DNA from 3 places in the Paenibacillus sp. S29 genome. Region 1 is predicted to be linked to each of the others. Evidence: riboswitches for the same ligand, from Rfam matches in the RefSeq annotation. Region 1 holds a riboswitch; each other region holds the start of a gene.
The links. A riboswitch is a leader RNA that binds a small molecule or an ion and turns the genes downstream of it on or off. The one in region 1 is predicted to bind cobalamin.

Region 1 (3,281 bases):
ATAGTATGCTAAAAATGAACTTATATTTTTGGATAAAGCGTAAAATAAAGATAAGGGCCTGCGAGGTCTTTATCTTTTTTTTTTGTTGGACATGCATCGACAAAGATTTTTGTTATAGCGAAAATATTTAGCTAATATAATGAATAAGTTTCGATGCATGATACTTAGGACAGGAGCTGAGACGTTAATGAATTCTATTTGTGTATTTGCCGGGTCCAGACCTGGACATTCATCGGTATATGTTGAAGCGGCAGGCAAGCTGGGAGAAGCCATGGCTCGCCATCATATCCGTCTGATCTACGGTGGCTCCAGTAGGGGGCTGATGGGAGAGGTGGCGGATGGAATACTGGCGGGTGACGGTCAGGTCACTGGCATTATGCCCACCCTGTTATTTGATGCAGAGATCATTCATCGGGGAGTTACCGAGTTCATTGAGGTAGCAAGCATGCATGAGCGTAAAGCGGCAATGAGCGAGATGGCCGATGCGTTTATTGCCCTTCCGGGTGGCTTGGGAACCTTTGAGGAGCTGTTCGAGGTATTGTGCTGGGCGCAAATCGGCATTCATCGCAAGCCGATTGGGCTGCTGAATGTGAATGGATATTTTGACCCGTTAGTAGAAATGGTGCGTCATAGCGTGCAAGAAGGGTTTACCGGGGCTGAGCATCCAGCGTTATTAAGTATCTCTGCGGACCCGGACGAATTGCTACATATGTTAAAAAATAAAGCAGAGAACTTGAAATAAAGCGTTTTTCGTGCTTGCACAACTGATTGAGGCAAGGTTATGATAAGACCCATAATCAAATAGCGGACAGACAAGGTGCCTTTGCGGTTGAGCAAAGGGTAACAGGGAATCGGGTGCAAATCCCGAGCGGTCCCGCCACTGTAAGGAAGAGGATTTTTTTAAATGGTCACTCGTGAAAAACGGGGAAGACGAAAGAATCTGTTGATGCCAAGCCAGGAGACCTACCTTGATCTGTATGCACCGTTAACCTTCGCGGAGAGGATGGGTGTACGAAATCAGGAAATCAGGCACACGTTGCTTTTTCCATGTTGGTTAGAGGTTTGCGTGGATATGAACGTGCAGCAGCGTTTGAAGCGTAAACAGACAGGTGGAAAACAACGGCAGGCTGGAGGAAGACAAATAGTGTCTTCTTACGCTGTTTTTTCGTCTGATGAGAGATACGTACATAGAAACCCCATCCGGGCAGGATGGGGTTTTTTGAGTTACACGATGTGCATAAATCATTGAAATAGATAGGATAGCTACCCTGAAAAGGGTGAATAGGAGGAGCACGATGAGCCCATTAGGAAAATTGCTGGTGATTGGATTTGGACCAGGAGATATGGAACATATCACAAAACGGGCGCTGGATGCGCTGGCCGAAAGTGAGGTCATTATCGGCTACAATACCTACGTTGATTTGATCCGTCCGTTGTTGAACGGACAGGAGATTGTACGCACAGGGATGACAGAGGAAGTGAGCCGTGCGCAGGAGGCGGTTCGCCAAGCAGAGATGGGCAAGAAGGTAGCTGTCATTTCCAGTGGAGATGCAGGAGTCTATGGTATGGCAGGGCTGGTGTACGAAGTGCTGATGCAAAAAGGCTGGCGACGCGAGGACGGGGTTGAGGTAGAAGTCGTACCGGGGATCTCGGCTATTCAGTCCTGTGCCTCACTGTTGGGGGCGCCAGTTATGCATGATGCTTGCACGATCAGTCTGAGTGATCATCTGACCCCATGGGAAACGATTGTGAAGCGTGTAGAAGCAGCGGCTTCGGCCGATTTTGTGATTGCATTATACAACCCGCGCAGTGGTCGGCGTACCCGCCAGATTGTGGAGACGCAGTCCATTTTGCTGCGTTACCGCGATCCGCAAACTCCAGTTGGGTTGGTGAAAAGTGCTTATCGTGAACGTCAGCAAGTTATTGTAACGACGCTGGAAGATATGCTGAATCATGACATCGGGATGCTGACAACTGTAATCATCGGCAATTCCTCGACAACGGTGTATGACGGCTTGATCGTGACTCCGCGCGGATATCAGCGCAAATACACGCTGGATGCGACCGAGCAAGCGCTCAAGCCGCATCAGCGTCTCCGTACGGAAGCAGAGCCGTGGTCGCTGGGCGCGCAAGAGGCCGCACCGCAGGCAGGCGCAGCCCCGACTACGCCCGCTGGACCCTCCGCGAGCGGCGCTGCGGTTGCGACGCAGGCACGCCCGCAAGCGATGGCTGCCGTGCAGGCAACGACCGCTGTGCAAACCGGGGCGGCCCCGGCATCGCTAGCGGCAGAGGCACTAAGCCGCCTCGCTGTCGGCGGCAAGCTGCCTGGCGCAGCCAACGCTCGCTGGAGCGGGCAAGCGCCTACCGCCGAGAGCACCGCCGGAACGTCAGCAGTGGCCGGAGTGGGGGCCCCGGCCGGGATGGCGACAGGCGGCTTTGGCAAGCCTGCGCTATTTGAGGTGGGCGTTTCCCCGGGTGTGGGAAACAAGAAATTCACCGCTCGCCAGATGGCGCTGCTCGCCGAGGTAGCGGGTGATGACGGCGAGCTGGAATACACGCCAGATCATCAGATCGTGCTGCGCGTACCGTGTGCAGACCCCGAGGAACTGGTCGGACGGCTGCGGGATGAACGATTCATTGTCATGCCGATTGGCGATGTGTTTAAGGTGAAGGCGTGCGACTTCTGCAATATGGAGAAGGATGACGCTGTGCCTGTGGCTGAGCATTTACAGGTTGTACTTGGCGGATTACAGGCACCCAAGGAAACGAGCATTGCTTTGAACGGATGCGGTATGGCCTGCTATGGAGCGGTGCTGGAGGATATCGGCATCGTCTATCGCAAGGGAGGATACGACCTCTTCCTTGGTGGCAAAAAATTCGGTCGCAATGCTCATGCCGCTCAGCCCGTAGCGGAAGGGATTCCGGGTGATCAAATTACTGACATCGTGGAGAACGTCATCGCTGAATATAAGGAAAAAGGGCATCCGAACGAGCGTTTTCATAAATTTTTTAAACGTGTAGGCGTCGTTGCGGGTTTCCGGCATGAAGATGCACCAGCAACGGTAGAAGTGAATGCGGTTTGTGGTGATTAATGGACTGAAGGCCTGATGAACTGGATACAAGCATATATATAAAATAGGGCGTCATGCAGGCTATCCCTATTAAAGAGGAGGAAAAAACAGCAGTGGATGCAATATTGTTAGTTGGACATGGAAGTCGGGACCCGGAGGGGAATCAGGAACTGCTGGAATTTGCACAGGCAGTGGCAGACCGGGTACCGG
Region 2 (3,281 bases), on a different contig from region 1:
GTCTCCTTCGACATGGCTGTCAGAAAGGAAACAACCGCTCCCAGAAAGGATTGCATCACCACACCCGACAAAATGAGACTTTGTGTCGGAATTTTCCCACCTTCCCGTGCCAACGTCAGCACCATCCACAGCGTCAGCATTCCGGTCGTAAATGCCACTAGCGGCAGCGTCCATATGCCAACAAATGAAAATTGAAGGCCCCAATAGATCAGTACTGCCGCTCCTACCGAAGCCCCCGAGGATACCCCCAGTGTATACGGATCAGCCAAAGGATTACGCAGCACACCCTGAAATCCGGCTCCCGCCAGCGCCAGCGCTGCTCCTACCAACATTCCCAGTAACACTCGTGGCAATCGGACCTTCAAAATAATCTGCTCTGAGGATGTATTCCAATCCGGTGTAAACGTATCGCCTAACCACGGAAGGTGGTTAACCAGAATGCCCGTGATCTGGCTGACCGGAAGCTTGGCCGAGCCGATACCAAGACAGAGCAGCAGCGTCAGCAACAGCAGGACAAGACCTGTCCCTCCAAAGCCGATCAGTTTACGGTTCATTTGAAAATTTCAGGATACACGCCCTTGGCTACTTCCTTGAGACCTTCCGTTACGCGTGGACCCGGACGACTGATCAAATTATCATCCACGGCAAACACCCGGTTGTGGCGAACAGCCGATATTTGATCCCATCCACTGCGAGCTTTAATGATTTCGCCGAGTGTTTGACCAGTTTTGTCGTCCTTGACACTTTTGCTGTACAAAATCACGTCAGGGTTCGCAGCAATAATATTTTCCTCACTAATTTGGTACCACCCCTTCTGCGTGGCACCTACATTTTCGCCGCCCGCCAACGTAATCAGCTCGTCCATAAACTCGCCTTTACCAACTGTCCAGCCTGGTGAAAACTCGACGTATACCCGCAGCTTCTGCCCTTTACCGATATTTTTAACTCCTTCTTTCACTTCCGCTACATCTGCTCTCATCTTGTCAGTCACCGCTCTCGCTTCTTTCTGATGATCGGTGATTTTTCCATACAATTCGATGTTAGCTATGACATCTTCAACTGTCTTCGGTTCCGTTTTAAAAATCATAATTCCCATGTCGCGCAGCTTGGTCGTAGCCTGTTCACTAAGTGATATCCCTGCAAAAACGACTCCCGGGTTAGCAGCAATGATCGCCTCTTCGTTCGGTTTCATAATACCGCCCACTTTAGGCTTTTTCGTAGCTGCTTCCGGGTAATCAGAGTAGTCGGAGACGCCAACTATTTCCTTATCCAGCCCGATGGCGAACAGCGCCTCGGTTTCTGCCGGGGAGACGGAAACGATTTTATCCGGCGCTTTTTTGAATGTAAATTCCTGTCCTGTTGCATCTTTAACTGTGAGTGGGTAAACTGTTTTGCCCGGAGGCTCTTGTGCGGTTACGGTCTTTCCTGGCTGCTGTGCAGAAGTCTGATTCTCTTTATTTTCTGCATTTTTTCCATTAGCGCCACATGCACTCAGCACAACTGCCAAAATCAGAACCAATAGACCTGTTGTCCAAACCTTTATTTTTTTTCCTACCATGATTTGCACCCCTTCATAAAAAAATCGTTAAGAGCGTTACTTGAGCATCATCAGATATCTTCTAAATCCAGCCTTCTTTTCCTATCAAAAAACCCCCGCATCCTTATATCAGGACACAGGGGTCACGTTAGCGCAGATCGTGCGCAGGCGGCAGCTTCTTTCCGCACGGACAGTCACTGCGAACACGTCATCCTTTCCTCGAAGGATTATGGTGACAGGCGGACGGGCAGGTATCCTGACTTATGGTAAGATCCATGTCCTGAAATTCCTTCATATGCTTAGTAGCACATAAAGCAGGACTAACGGGCATGTTTCCATTTACAGTGGCGGGACCGCGCCGGACTTACACCGACTTCCCTTTTAACAGCGCAGGCAAGGGAAACCATAGTTTCATCACACTGCGCCGACCTCGTCTGCTGGATATTTGATGTAGTGGTAGTCAAGCCGTTCTTTTACTTGATGATTATAGGTTAAAATGAGGCGGCTTACAACCCAAACAGCCTCTTTATCCACTGGTGTCTAACCTAACGAGGGAGCATTTCCGCTATGTAATTGTGCGGTCCCGCCAGCCTCAATTGAATCCTAAATGCTTCTCCCGGCTTCGGATTCAGACTCCAAAAATCATGGCCCGGTATCAGCATACAAGCTAACTGACGAATTACGCCACCATGCGTAACGACCAAAACAGAGAGCGGCCCAGCAGTCAAATCCATGCGTTGAACTTCCATAGCAACACGCCATTCATACAGAGAGTCAAGAAATTTCCGCAAACGATTCACAAAATCTGTCCAAGACTCTCCTCCAGGAGGGGTTATCCGTTGCGGCTCATCAATCCAAGCGCGATACAACGATACATCCTTGAGCATGTCATACGTTTTTCCATCCCACTCGCCAAAATGAAGCTCTCGCAGACGTGGTTCCATCGTAGGAGACATAATAGATAGGGAACCTCCAGACGTCAATTCTGATTCCGGCACAATGATCTGCAAGGTCTGGCGACATCGCATTAAATCGCTGCAATAGATTCGAGCAAAGGACTGCCCCTGCAATTCTTCTTGCAAAGGCTTTAATTCCTGTTCTGCTCCCGGTAGCAAACCTAAGTCGGAGTGTCCCAGATATCGATGTTCCTTATTCCATAAGGTTGTGCCGTGACGAACTAACACGAGTTCCATGTCCCAATGCAGATCTTCTTTAGCATAATCCGGCACCTTATCCTCCTGTGAGTTCGGATTTTGTGCGTATTCTACTGTCCTTTTCGCTGCTATATCTTGTTTCAAGATCATGTCACTTCCTGCTCGATCATTATTCAGTGTGTCACGCCTCACCCTCACTGCACCCATCCCAAGGCAAAACAACCTGCGGCTCCTAACAAACACAATCCTACAAACATACTGGACACGGCGAACATCAGCTGGATTGTATGCCGTATATCTTTCGATTCTAGCGGTCGTATCCAATCGCCCATGTATGCACGAAAGGAGCGCACGCCATGATACACATTATAGCCTCCAAGACGAATCCCCAGTGCTCCAGCAACAGCTGATTCCGGGAAGCCACTGTTCGGGCTTGGGTGCAGACGAGCGTCTCGCTTGACTGTGCGCCAGCTTCTAGCAGCATCTCGCTTGTACATCCACGCCGCTACCACAAGCATTGCCGCTGTCAGGCGTGCCGGAATGTAGTTAGCCACATCATCCAGACGTGCTGAAGCCCAGCCTAAATGCAG
Region 3 (3,281 bases), 240 kb from region 1:
TTAAGAATACTCTGCAGCGGTTTGGAACTATAACGGCTTACATTGGCTTCGCTTTTCGAAGAATAAAACATATCCATAAAATATTGTGGCTCTCCTGTATGAGCAGTAAGCATACTGTACATAGCAAAATCCCAATCGTTTTTGGTCAACGCCTCGTCGATATTTTCCACCTTGTGAATCTTGACCTGGATTCCCTCTTTCAGCAATTGGCTTTGGATGACCTCAGCCATAACAGAGAGCTCCGGACGCTGAGGAAAAGTCAGCAGCGTAACCTCGAACGGCTTGCCTTGCTTAGTCCATGTCCCTTGGGCGTCCTTCTGCCAGCCATCCTTCGTTAACAGCTGATCCGCCGTTCCGTCCAGCGCTTTACGCTCAACTTTACCGAAGGGAAGAATGCTCGGGAACGGACTGCTTGCTTCCGTACCGAAGCCCCTCATGACGGCGCTCACAATCGATGTGCGTGGAATCAGGCTGTCCACCACCTTACGGTTCGCCGCATCCTTGAATACTGGGGATTCCATATTATACACGAGCATATGGGTGCGCAAGGAGGGAGCCGACAGCACCTGTAGCTTGTCGTTCTTTTTCAGTACCTCTGCGTTATCAACCGGAATATCCGTCGCTACATCCACCTCGCCGGATTGCAGCGCCATCAGGCGCGAATTCCCGTCCGTAATGAACTTCATCGTCGCTTCAGCCAATCGTGCCTTCTCGCCCCAATATCCGTCATAACGCTCTACGATCAAGGATTGGTCCTTGTTGAACGCTTTGATTTTAAAGGCGCCTGTCATCGCTGGGTAACTCTGCTCATCTTTCATCGATGCCACATCCAGTACAATCGTCGATGGATCAGCTAGATTGGACACCAACGCCGCATTCGGCTGGTTTGTCGTGATCTTTAAGGCCAGCGGGCCGCTTACATCAATGGACTTCACATTCAGTAAATCCTTCGCCAGATGGCTTTTCTCGATAGAGCGTAGCAAAGATGCTTTTACACTTGCTGCATCCATACTCTTTCCATTATGAAAAGTGACTTTATCCTGCAAGCTGAACGTCCAAACTGTAGGACTATCCTGCTTCCACTCCTTTGCCAGCCAAGCCACAGGCTCCAGCTTTTCATTCAAACGTACCAGTGTCTCACCTGCACCGGATCGCATCACATCCCAGCTATTATCTCCGTGCGGGTCAACACCTGACGGTTTCCATGTATACGCCATTACCAGCTTTTTACCTGTCGCTGTTTGTTGTGCTGACGCGTTCTCATCTTTGCCGGAGCTATTCGACGTCTTATTGCTAGTACATCCCGAAAGAGCCATAACTGCCAGTAACAGCATCACCCCTGTACATATCAACCATGAGCGCCTGCTACGATTGCTAATCATTCGATGAATCCCCCTCTATCTTGTAAAATCATATAAACCTAACGCAAAACGCGAAAAAAGCATTCCGGACCACTTGATCAGCAGTCAGAAATGCTTTCATTATAAAATGTCAAAACACACCTCGAAGCCAACTCCAAAAACATAGAAGGGATCAGATCGGTTTCAGACATTCCGTATGCAGCACGCCTAACCACCTCCCCAGCATCCCGTGGGTCTGACAGTGATGTCAAAACAGGCAGGTCTCCTGACTCCAAGCGTATCTTTCAGGCCTTCCCGGTTCTTCACAGTTCCAGTGGCTGTTCTGAAAGCTCCAGCAGTATCCTGCTGATGCCTGTATACAGTGGCGGGCCCGTGTCGGAATCAACCGAACTTCCCTTTTAAGTGAACACGCTCAACAACTATCCACATGGTCTCAACAAAACCCCGTACATAGAGTCGTCCGGCTCACACCTGTTTTCTTCCTTTATTTCTTTCCATTACGATCTTATTTTGTTGTCACAGGCTTGTCAATAAATGCTGTATAATAATTCAAATTTGAATGATATGGCGAGAATGAAGGTAATGGCTATTCATTGCGTGCACGAAATGACGGGCATTCCGTCTCCCTCATGATGTCCCGAAAACTGTACCAGACTACTTAATGAATCTAAAAGAGAAGCATAAACGAAAATTTAGCAGCGAGATTGCATCAATTTGTACAAGCTATTAAAAAAGATACATTATATCAAATGCCTGAAAAAGCAGTTGGTTATTCCTTCTCCAAAAAATTGAGGAAGAAAAAAATTTGAAAAGCGACAAAACCAAAGAGTTGATCGGAAATTTAGTGAGCAAACCTTGTGGAATTTCTATTATAAGGATAACAGCATTGGGGGCAGCTACCAAACAAAAGAACTATATTGTTGATTCTTCTCAGACAGCCTTTGAGACAAATTTAACTATTAGAGAATTTACCCGTAAAACATTCCTTAGTGATTTAGAGAATGAGTTTGAAAAGCCTCCGGTGATTAGCCGGGGGCCTAATTTGTTAACTGACCATTTCCTGACAAGCCATGTCAGCGTGCCGTTTAGGTGCCTAGCAGTCAAGTTATTTTTTAGCTAGTAAGTGAGCTAAGCGAGGGATCTTGCAGGTCGTTCACAGCGTCGTACTGTAAACCAGGACGAAGCGACGGCTTGCTTTTACGCTCGAAAAGTTGTGGAGCTAAAGAGTTTTGTACGAACAACCAAACGGGGAGGCACTTGCTATTAAACCGTCAGTTAATAAAAGGACCGTTGCGATCAATACGGCTCTCTTCTATCTTATTTTAAATTTTATCCATTAAATAAAATTATTTACAAACATAAAATTTACAGGTAATATTTACTTATTCCTTCTTATGGATAAAAAAACAATTGTATACACGACTCCAGAGAGGAGACTTAGTAGAAATGAGGTTGATAATGTTCTGAAAATAAAAGTAGATGCGGACACTGTGTAAAGTTGCAATGAGCCGTTAAGCGAAGAAGTTGTCGTCGTTGGTCCTTGAATAAAGGAATAATATATTCCTACCAAAAAACCGTAAGACAAATACTTAAACAGATTTTTTTCAAATTTACTCATTTCTTAGCCCCCAATAATATTTTTCGAAGAGGAGAATTTTAATACTATGAAACCATTCAAAGTCATGACTAAAACAGCAATAATTGCAGCATTGACAGCAATATTATTACCATATGGAGCCATTGCTTCTGCAAATGATGCGCCGAATCCATTGTCATCGACAATACAATCAGAAGCCGGAAAATGGGAACCGACAGATGAAATAAAGGCCAAGGAAGGACAAGTCTACAAATATATCGATCCTAGTAGTGTTAACGATGATGTTTATTACTATTATGTCAATTACGACAATTTAAATCAAG

Region 2: it holds a riboswitch for cobalamin, as region 1 does, so the genes downstream of both, ACL9RM_RS17985 (ABC transporter substrate-binding protein) here and cobJ (precorrin-3B C(17)-methyltransferase) in region 1, are expected to answer to the same signal.
Region 3: it holds a riboswitch for cobalamin, as region 1 does, so the genes downstream of both, ACL9RM_RS01030 (ABC transporter substrate-binding protein) here and cobJ (precorrin-3B C(17)-methyltransferase) in region 1, are expected to answer to the same signal.

What each region holds. Positions count from the first base shown of each region.
Region 1 is NZ_JBMOUI010000001.1:455,219-458,499, forward strand. Features, by position in the region: gene ACL9RM_RS02090 (TIGR00730 family Rossman fold protein) at 188-742, shown strand; cobalamin riboswitch at 800-985, shown strand; gene cobJ (precorrin-3B C(17)-methyltransferase) at 1,296-3,092, shown strand; gene ACL9RM_RS02100 (sirohydrochlorin chelatase) at 3,185-3,281, shown strand, end outside.
Region 2 is NZ_JBMOUI010000010.1:176,131-179,411, forward strand. Features, by position in the region: gene ACL9RM_RS17980 (FecCD family ABC transporter permease) at 1-554, opposite strand, end outside; gene ACL9RM_RS17985 (ABC transporter substrate-binding protein) at 551-1,558, opposite strand; cobalamin riboswitch at 1,767-1,960, opposite strand; gene ACL9RM_RS17990 (histidine phosphatase family protein) at 2,083-2,841, opposite strand; gene cbiB (adenosylcobinamide-phosphate synthase CbiB) at 2,886-3,281, opposite strand, start outside.
Region 3 is NZ_JBMOUI010000001.1:217,978-221,258, reverse strand. Features, by position in the region: gene ACL9RM_RS01030 (ABC transporter substrate-binding protein) at 1-1,382, opposite strand, end outside; cobalamin riboswitch at 1,600-1,803, opposite strand; gene ACL9RM_RS01025 (hypothetical protein) at 2,167-2,481, shown strand; gene ACL9RM_RS01020 (hypothetical protein) at 3,026-3,281, shown strand, end outside.